DNA from 2 places in the Arthrobacter sp. R1-13 genome. Region 1 is predicted to be linked to the other one. Evidence: predicted binding sites of a transcription regulator. Region 1 holds the regulator's gene; the other holds the start of a gene.
What was found. The regulator LexA, encoded in region 1, represses DNA repair genes until DNA is damaged. The targets are predictions, from matches to a motif close to TCGAACANNTGTTCGA.

Region 1 (4,044 bases):
TGGTTGAACTGCTCGACCGGGCTGTCTCCGGAATGGGCGGCGAGAGCCGCACCGGTCAGCACGAAATGGCCCGGCAGGTGGCGCGCGCAATAGACAGCGGCGACCACCTGCTGGTCCAGGCAGGAACAGGGACCGGTAAGTCCCTCGCCTACCTGATTCCTCTCATCGCCCACTCGCTTGTCAGTGACAAACCCACTCTCGTCTCGACGGCCACATTGGCCCTGCAGACTCAGATTGTGGGAAGGGACTTGCCCAGGCTGCTGGAAACAATAACTCCGGCGCTGGACCGGCCTGTGAAGGTGGCGCTCGTCAAGGGCCGAGCCAACTACGTCTGCAGACACAAGCTCGAGGGCGGTTTCCCATCCGAGGAGCCGTCTGAGGGGCAGTTGTTCTCTCTGGGAGAGGACACCAGCGTGCCTCACTTTGCGGCAGCCATGGGTGGTCCTTCGTCCCAACTGGGCAAAGAAGTGGTCCGGCTGCGTGACTGGGCGGAAAAGACCATCACCGGCGACCGCGACGAGCTGATGCCAGGCGTGACCGACAGAGCCTGGAGGCAGGTGTCCGTCACGTCAATGGAGTGCCTGGGGGCGCAGAAATGCCCCATGGCGGCCGAGTGCTTCAGTGAACTGGCCCGTCAAAACGCCGCCGAGGCCGACGTCGTTGTCACCAACCACGCCATGCTCGCCGTCAGCGCTTTCGAGGGCCTGGCGGTGCTTCCTGAGTACGATGTTGTGGTGGTGGACGAGGCCCATGAACTGCAGGACCGGGTCACGGGTGCAGTCTCCGGGCAACTCTCCGTTGCCATGGTCCATGCGGCGGCATCAGGAGCGCGCAAGAATACGGGCATCACCGTTGACGCCCTCAACTCCGCGGCGGCCAACCTCGAAGTTGCGATTGCCGGGATCCCCAGCGGTCTCCTGCCCAGCGGGCTCAACGACGAACAACTCGACTGTGTGGACCAGCTCCGCGACGCATGCCGCGCAGCGCTCTCCGATTCCAAGGGGGACAGTTCCACCACGGCCGACGGCGGGCGGCAGCTGGCGCGCTCCCGCCTGCTGGTGATCCTGGAATTGTGTGAACGACTTATCGCAGCGCGGGAAAACGGCGAAGTGGTGTGGATTTCCCGAAACAGCACCTTTGATCCGCAACACGGTTACTCCGCACCCGATGACGCCTCGCCGGCTTTGATCAATGTGGCGCCCCTAAGCGTCGGAGGCCGGCTCCGCGAGGGACTGTTCGAGGGACACACCGTCGTGCTCACATCCGCTACGCTCGCGATCGGCTCCGCCTTCGAACCTGCGGCGGGCGGCCTTGGTCTCGTGGGCCCGGGTGCGCCGAGCTGGACCGGCATCGACGTCGGCTCTCCTTTCGACTATCCGAAACAAGGAATTCTCTACGTGGCGGGTCATCTTCCGAAACCGGGTCGGGGCACCTCACCCGAAGCTCTCGATGAGCTCGAAAAGCTGATTCTTGCCTCCGGGGGCGGGGCGCTGTGCCTGTTCTCCTCACGCCGGGCAGCGGAGGACGCTGCGGAAGCCCTGCGTCCCCGGCTCGACATGAGCATTCTCTGCCAAGGTGATTCAACTATGACGGCGCTGGTCCGGCAGTTTGCGGATGAGCCTGACACCTGCCTGTTCGGCACCATGTCCCTTTGGCAAGGAGTGGACGTTCCTGGGGGCTCGTGTCGCCTCGTAGTGATCGACAGGATTCCCTTTCCGCGTCCTGATGATCCCCTCATGACGGCGCGCTCCCGGGCGGTAGCAAAGGCAGGCGGCAACGGCTTTATGTCTGTTTCCGCCACCCACGCCGCCATTCGGCTTGCCCAGGGTGCCGGCCGCCTTATTCGTTCGACAGGGGACAAGGGCGTGGTCGCCGTGCTGGACTCACGGTTATCAACTGAGCGATACGGCAATTTTCTGCGTGCTGCCCTGCCGCCCTTCTGGCCCACCACCGACCCTGCGATTGCGGTGGCGGCGCTCAAACGGCTGGCCGAGGAAACGCGCGTGGCCAGTACCTAGCTGGAGCGCGGGTCCTAGATGGAGCGCAGGACTGAGACCACTTTGCCCATAATGGTGGCATGATCGCCCAGGATGGGCTCGTACTGCGTGTTCTGTGGCAGTAGCCATGTGTGGCCGTCCCGTTGGCGGAACGTCTTAACTGTCGCTTCATCGTCCAATAGCGCGGCCACGATATCGCCGTTGACTGCGTCGCTCTGACGGCGCACAACCACCCAGTCACCATCACAAATCGCGGCATCTATCATGGAGTCTCCCGCGACCTTCAGCATGAACAGCTCTCCGTGGCCAACGAGCTGGCGGGGGAGCGGCATAAACTCTTCGACGAGCTGTTCGGCGAGAATAGGACCGCCTGCGGCGATGCGCCCGACCAGGGGGACCATGGCGGTGTCTGTTGCGCCAGCGAGTTCCGTTACCGGTTGACGGCCTACACTCCTGAGCCGGTTTGGCTTTTCCGGCCGTGAAGGCTCCGTTCCGCCTTCTTCCAGGGTCAGCGGCATCAACACTTCCATGGCGCGCGGACGCTTCGGATCCCGGCGCAGGTAACCGAGTTTCTCCAGCTGGGACAGCTGGTGGGTCACGCTGGACAGGCTCGCAAGGCCGACTGTGTCCCCGATTTCACGCATGGATGGGGGATAGCCGTTGTCATTGACCGACCGTTGAATGGTCTCCAGGATTCTCTTTTGGCGAAGAGTGAGGCCCTTGGGCGTCCGGGCATTCTGCGAGGCCCCTGCGGTGGCCTTGCTGCCCGCGGCTTGTGCTGCCATTTTCGCCAACGCCTTTCCATTTCTCCCGGCTTCTGAGCGCCAGCCGCCGGGAACGTTCTGCCTGAATGTCAGACCCTGCTGATCAACTGCAGATGTGGTTGTCCTGATCAATGTTTCTTTGATCAAACCTAGGCCAGCCAAGGGAGTTTTTCAAACATTTGTTCTAGTGAGTCTCGACAATGTTCGATCATACATGCTAAAACTTAGTCAGTAAGGTTCGAACATGTGTTCTAGTCGGTTTTCTAGTTTGCTTGCTCCGGTCGCCGAATTCGTTCAAGCGTTCGAAACCGGAGGCCGGTGGCAATGAATACCTTGCCATCAATGAACACGACGGGCAGCACAGTATGGTCCAGGAGGACGGTCATGTCAGCTACATCCGCGTTCCACGAGTTCTTTCCGCAATCGGTCTCCGGGGAGTCTCAGTCGGCGACGACGCTGCACAGTTCCCTCGCCCCGCAGAGGCCCGCTGTCTATGAGCCCGAAATGGCACCTGCCGGTCACGGGGCCCGCGCCCACGAAGCCAGTGGCTACGGTGCTGGCACCCCTGGTCAAGCCCATGGCCGGGTGCAGGCACCGCTGCGGCTTACCCGGCGCGGATGGATTGTCCTGGTGGTCTTGCCCCTTATGCTGCTGACTGCCTTGCTGATGTCGCTCTCGGGATTCCTTACGTCTCCGGCCAAGGCAGCTGACACCGTCGCCGAGCTCTCCCTGACTCCCACTGTGACCGTCACCGTGCAGCAGGGCCAATCCTTGTGGGCCATCGCCGGCACTGTTGCACCTGAGCGCGATCCGCGGGATGTCGTGGCTGACATCGTGCAGTTGAATAACCTCGATGGAGGTGCGGTCAGTCCGGGGCAGCAGCTCTTTGTCCCCTCCGCGTGAGCCCTGTCCTCGAGCCCGGCTTCGCCTGGAGGCGTCACAGTTTTCCGGCCCCGGCATCAGGCACTTAAACTGTTCTGGTGACTGACCAGCTAGCGCGCTTGAACCGACTGCCACTCCGCGACAATCTCCGGGGCCTGACGCCTTACGGTGCGCCGCAATTGGATGTGCCCATCCTGCTGAACGTGAATGAGAACACTCACGGCGTGCCAGAGGATGTCCTGAAGGCCATCTCCGAGGCCGTAACCGCTGCAGCCGCCGGACTGAACCGGTATCCCGATCGGGAGTTCAGTGAGCTCCGGTCAGCCCTGGCGGAGTATCTGGGGCATGGGCTCGAGGCCGAAAATATCTGGGCAGCCAATGGATCCAACGAAGTCCTGCAG
Region 2 (4,044 bases), 1.8 Mb from region 1:
ATCCGCTCCTCCTCCATCGGAATGCATGGTGTGCCCTGAAGCTCCAGGACGGTGCGCATCACCATCACTGAGAAGCGGTCCCGGATCATCACAGGATCTGCCTTTGAAAGGTCAAGGACCGACTGGATTCCCATGGCATTGAGGCGTTTGGTCAGGCGGGAGGCGATGCCCCAGATCTCGATCACCGACAGCCGGGCCATCAGTGTTTCCCGCTGGGCGAGGGGGAGGGAATCCCAGAGGCAAACACCGTTGAAGCCCGGATTGTTCTTGGCCCACTTGTTCGCAAGTTTTGCCAGGGTCTTGGTTCCTGCGATTCCGACGCACACCGGCACGCCTACGTTGCGGCGCACGGCGGCCTTCATCTCCAGTCCAAGCCGAAGGAGCTCATCCGGGGTTCCCTTGACGCCAAGGAAGGCCTCGTCGATGCTGTAGACCTCCAGCCAGGCCGAGAACCTGCTGAGGAGTTCCATCACGCGCGCGCTGATGTCGCCGTACAGCTCATAGTTGCTGGACCTGGCCACCAGGCCCCACTCCTTGACCCGTGGTGCGATCTTGAACCAGGGCTCGCCTACCGGGATGCCCAGTGCCTTGGCCTCGGGTGACCGGGTAACGGCACACCCGTCGTTATTGGAGAGCACAACCAGTGGCCGACCTTCCAGGGATGGGTCAAAGGCACGCTCAGCCGAGGCATAAAAACAGTTCACGTCCACGTGGGCGATCTGCTGCATCCGGTGCATCATTGCCGGCTTAGACATGGTGGAGGCACCTCGTGGCCACGCCCCAAATGATGAGGTCGGACAGTGCTGCAACGCGGATATCCGGGTAGTTCGCACTTTCCGCCTGGAGCAGGACGCCGCTTTGTCTGATGCGGAGGCGTTTGATGATCAGTTCACCGTCCAGTACGGCGATGACCACGGACCCGTCCTTGGGCTCCAGGGCGCGATCGACGATCAATTCGTCCCCGTCGCTGATGCCCGCCCCCTCCATTGAATTTCCCGAGACCCTCACCACGTACGTGCTGGTGATGTCCTTGATGAGGTGTTCGTTGAGGTCGATCCTGCCGTCAAAGTAGTCCTGCGCTGGCGAGGGGTAGCCTGCAGCCACCGCCACAGGGGAGATGAGAACCGTGAGCAGCGAGCTGCCGGCGGCTATCATACGAGGACCCACAATAATGCCCACAACACACCTTCATTCGAATATATGTTCGATAATTCAGTGTACTGCGAGGTCGGACAAAAAGGCCTATCGCATCCGGATGGTGCAACGTGACTCGCCGCCAACCTTTTCCTGTTACCTAAACGTGACTTTAAGGGAGGGTTTCCTGTACGGTTTGTGCGTGGCCCATCTGGATCGGGCCGCGTCCGGGCTGACGCCGAGCTCTGCCACATCCCGGACTCCCAACACTAAGGCAGAGACGGGGGACCCAGAGTCTTCGGGCCGCTACCCAGCGGCCCGTGGGGTGAAGCCGTCACGTCTAACGTGCCGGCCGGTTGACCTCTTCCGAACCCGACAGCTAACCTCGCAGGCGTTGAGAGGCAACCATCATGTCCCGTTCTTTCGATCAGTCGCGCCCTTTACGCGCCGGACGGCATCGCGCAGAAGCTGCGCCATCCGTCAAAACCCCCAGCCCAACAAACCCCGCCGCGGAAGAGCCGAACCTCGGGACGGCTCCCACGGACCCCGTTTCCACCACCGTGATTCCGGCCGCGCCGATTCCCGCAGAACCTGAGCCCACTGCACCGGTTTCCACCGTCACGCGGCGAAGCAGGGACAGGCGCCCGGCCTTTGAAGTACCCCCTGCCCCCAGGACTGCGCCTGTGACTGAAGCCGCTCCGACGACCGTGCAGGAGAGCTCCGCTCCGGAAACCGCACCCATAGCCGAAGTGCGTCCCGCCCCCGCAGCGACGCGACGGAGCAGGACGGGGCGCGCGGCAGTTGAAAAGCCAACGGTGAGCGCATCGGCCGCCGCTGCAATCGACGCCCAGACGAGCGCACATAGCCCTCAGCTGGCTGCCGTATTCAGTTCCAAGCCCGATGATGTCCTGAAGAAAGCCGTTTCGGTTCGTGTCATGGGTCAAAGGATGGCCGTCGTAGCCGGAGCCTTTGCCGTGCTGCTTGGCGTAGGAGCAGCCAGCCAGGCCACAGAGCTGCCCTTCTTCGGCAAGGAAACTTCCGCCCAGGAGGCCCCCGGCACAACGAACGCGACTCGGGCGACCTCCGGAATACGGCCGACCGCCGGAACCACTACCCCCCGGCCAACCGTCTCGGCCACGTCCCCTGGGACAACCAGCGGCACCCCGGCCCAAGCGGCGGCCGGTGCCGATGTCCCGGCGGCAGCGGATCAACAAGGCACTAGCCTGCCTGGTGTGGGCAGCCTCCCCATGCCGGTGGACGCTCCCACCCTGGCGGCAATAGCGGCTGCCTCCACCGCCGCGGCTCCGCCCGCCTCTGCCACGTCCCCGAACGCCCAGCCTCCGGCCTCTTCCTCGAACCCTCAGCCCGCGCCGGCCTCGCCAACGGCGGCACCGGCTCCTGCGACAACCGCAGCACCAGCACCAGCACCAGCACCGACACCGACACCGTCGCAGTCACCGAGTACACTGCTGACGCCAGTTACCGGCTTGCTCGACCCCTTGCTGGGCACGGCCACCGCTACGGCTCCCGCAGCCGTGGACGGCGCTGCGGAAGACGTCGTCGATACCAGCACTTATGCCAGCAGCCGCCTGGCCTCGTACGGATGGGGCGCCGAGGAGATGACTGCCCTGAGCACCCTTTGGGACACCTCAGCTGGGTGGCGCGGCAGCCAGGTGGACAGGGGCATGAGCTACATCAAACAACGCTATGGTTCCCCGACCAAAGCCTTGGAATTCCGCGCAGCGAATAACTGGTACTGAGGCCTGCTCCGGGTTTCGTGCCGGCGTCAGGCCCCCACGTACGCTGCCAGATGCTCACCTGTGAGCGTGGAGCGGGCTGCGACAAGGTCAGCGGGAGTGCCTTGGAAGACGATCCGGCCGCCGTCATGGCCGGCACCGGGACCGAGGTCGATGATCCAGTCGGCGTGCGCCATCACCGCCTGGTGGTGCTCGATGACGATGACCGACTTGCCGGACCCGACCAGGCGGTCGAGCAGACCCAGCAGGTTCTCGACGTCGGCCAGGTGGAGGCCCGTGGTCGGTTCGTCGAGGATATAGACCTCACCCTTCTCCGCCATCTGGGTAGCCAGCTTGATGCGCTGGCGCTCGCCGCCTGACAGTGTGGTGAGTGGCTGGCCGAGGGTGAGGTAGCCGAGCCCGACGTCCACGATCCGGTCGAGGATCTTGTGGGCAGCAGGCGTGCGGGCCTCTCCTTCGCTGAAGAAGATGTTCGCTTCTGTCATCGACATTGCCAACACCTCGGCGATGTTCCGCCCGCCCAGCGTGTATTCAAGGACCGACGCTTGGAACCGGCGCCCCTCGCAGTCCTCACACGTGGACTCAACGGTGGCCATAACGCCCAGTTCGGTGAAGATGACACCCGCGCCGTTGCATGTGGGACAGGCGCCCTCAGAGTTGGAGCTGAAAAGCGCCGGCTTCACTGAATTAGCCTTCGCAAACGCCTTGCGGATGGGCTCGAGCAGACCGGTGTACGTGGCAGGGTTGCTGCGGCGTGAGCCTTTGATGGCGCCCTGGTCAACCACCACCACGCCGTCGCGGTCGGCCACTGAACCATGGATCAGTGAACTCTTTCCTGAGCCGGCAACTCCCGTCACCACCACAAGCGCGCCCAGCGGTATGTCGACGTCGACGTTTTGCAGATTGTGCGCGCGCGCTCCGCGGACCTCAAGCGCGCCCTTCTGCGTGCGAACTGCCTTTTTAAGGGCAGCCCGGTCATCGAGATGCCGCCCGGTGATGGTGTCGCTCTTCCGCAGTCCCTCGAGGGTGCCCTCGAAGACCACCTCACCACCGGCGGTGCCGGCGCCGGGACCGAGGTCGACGACGTGGTCAGCGATGGCGATGGTCTCCGGCTTGTGCTCGACGACGAGCACGGTGTTGCCCTTGTCGCGCA

Region 2: a site for LexA is predicted at 1,193-1,208, ahead of M1D88_RS19775 (LexA family protein). Genes of this name have one in related genera too.

What each region holds. Positions count from the first base shown of each region.
Region 1 is NZ_CP096420.1:2,440,162-2,444,205, reverse strand. Features, by position in the region: gene M1D88_RS11195 (ATP-dependent DNA helicase) at 1-2,018, shown strand, start outside; gene lexA (transcriptional repressor LexA) at 2,033-2,782, opposite strand; gene M1D88_RS11185 (LysM peptidoglycan-binding domain-containing protein) at 3,266-3,664, shown strand; gene M1D88_RS11180 (histidinol-phosphate transaminase) at 3,742-4,044, shown strand, end outside.
Region 2 is NZ_CP096420.1:4,269,734-4,273,777, reverse strand. Features, by position in the region: gene M1D88_RS19780 (Y-family DNA polymerase) at 1-755, opposite strand, end outside; gene M1D88_RS19775 (LexA family protein) at 748-1,179, opposite strand; cyclic di-AMP (ydaO/yuaA leader) riboswitch at 1,385-1,542, shown strand; gene M1D88_RS19770 (hypothetical protein) at 1,545-2,894, shown strand; gene M1D88_RS19765 (ATP-binding cassette domain-containing protein) at 2,921-4,044, opposite strand, start outside.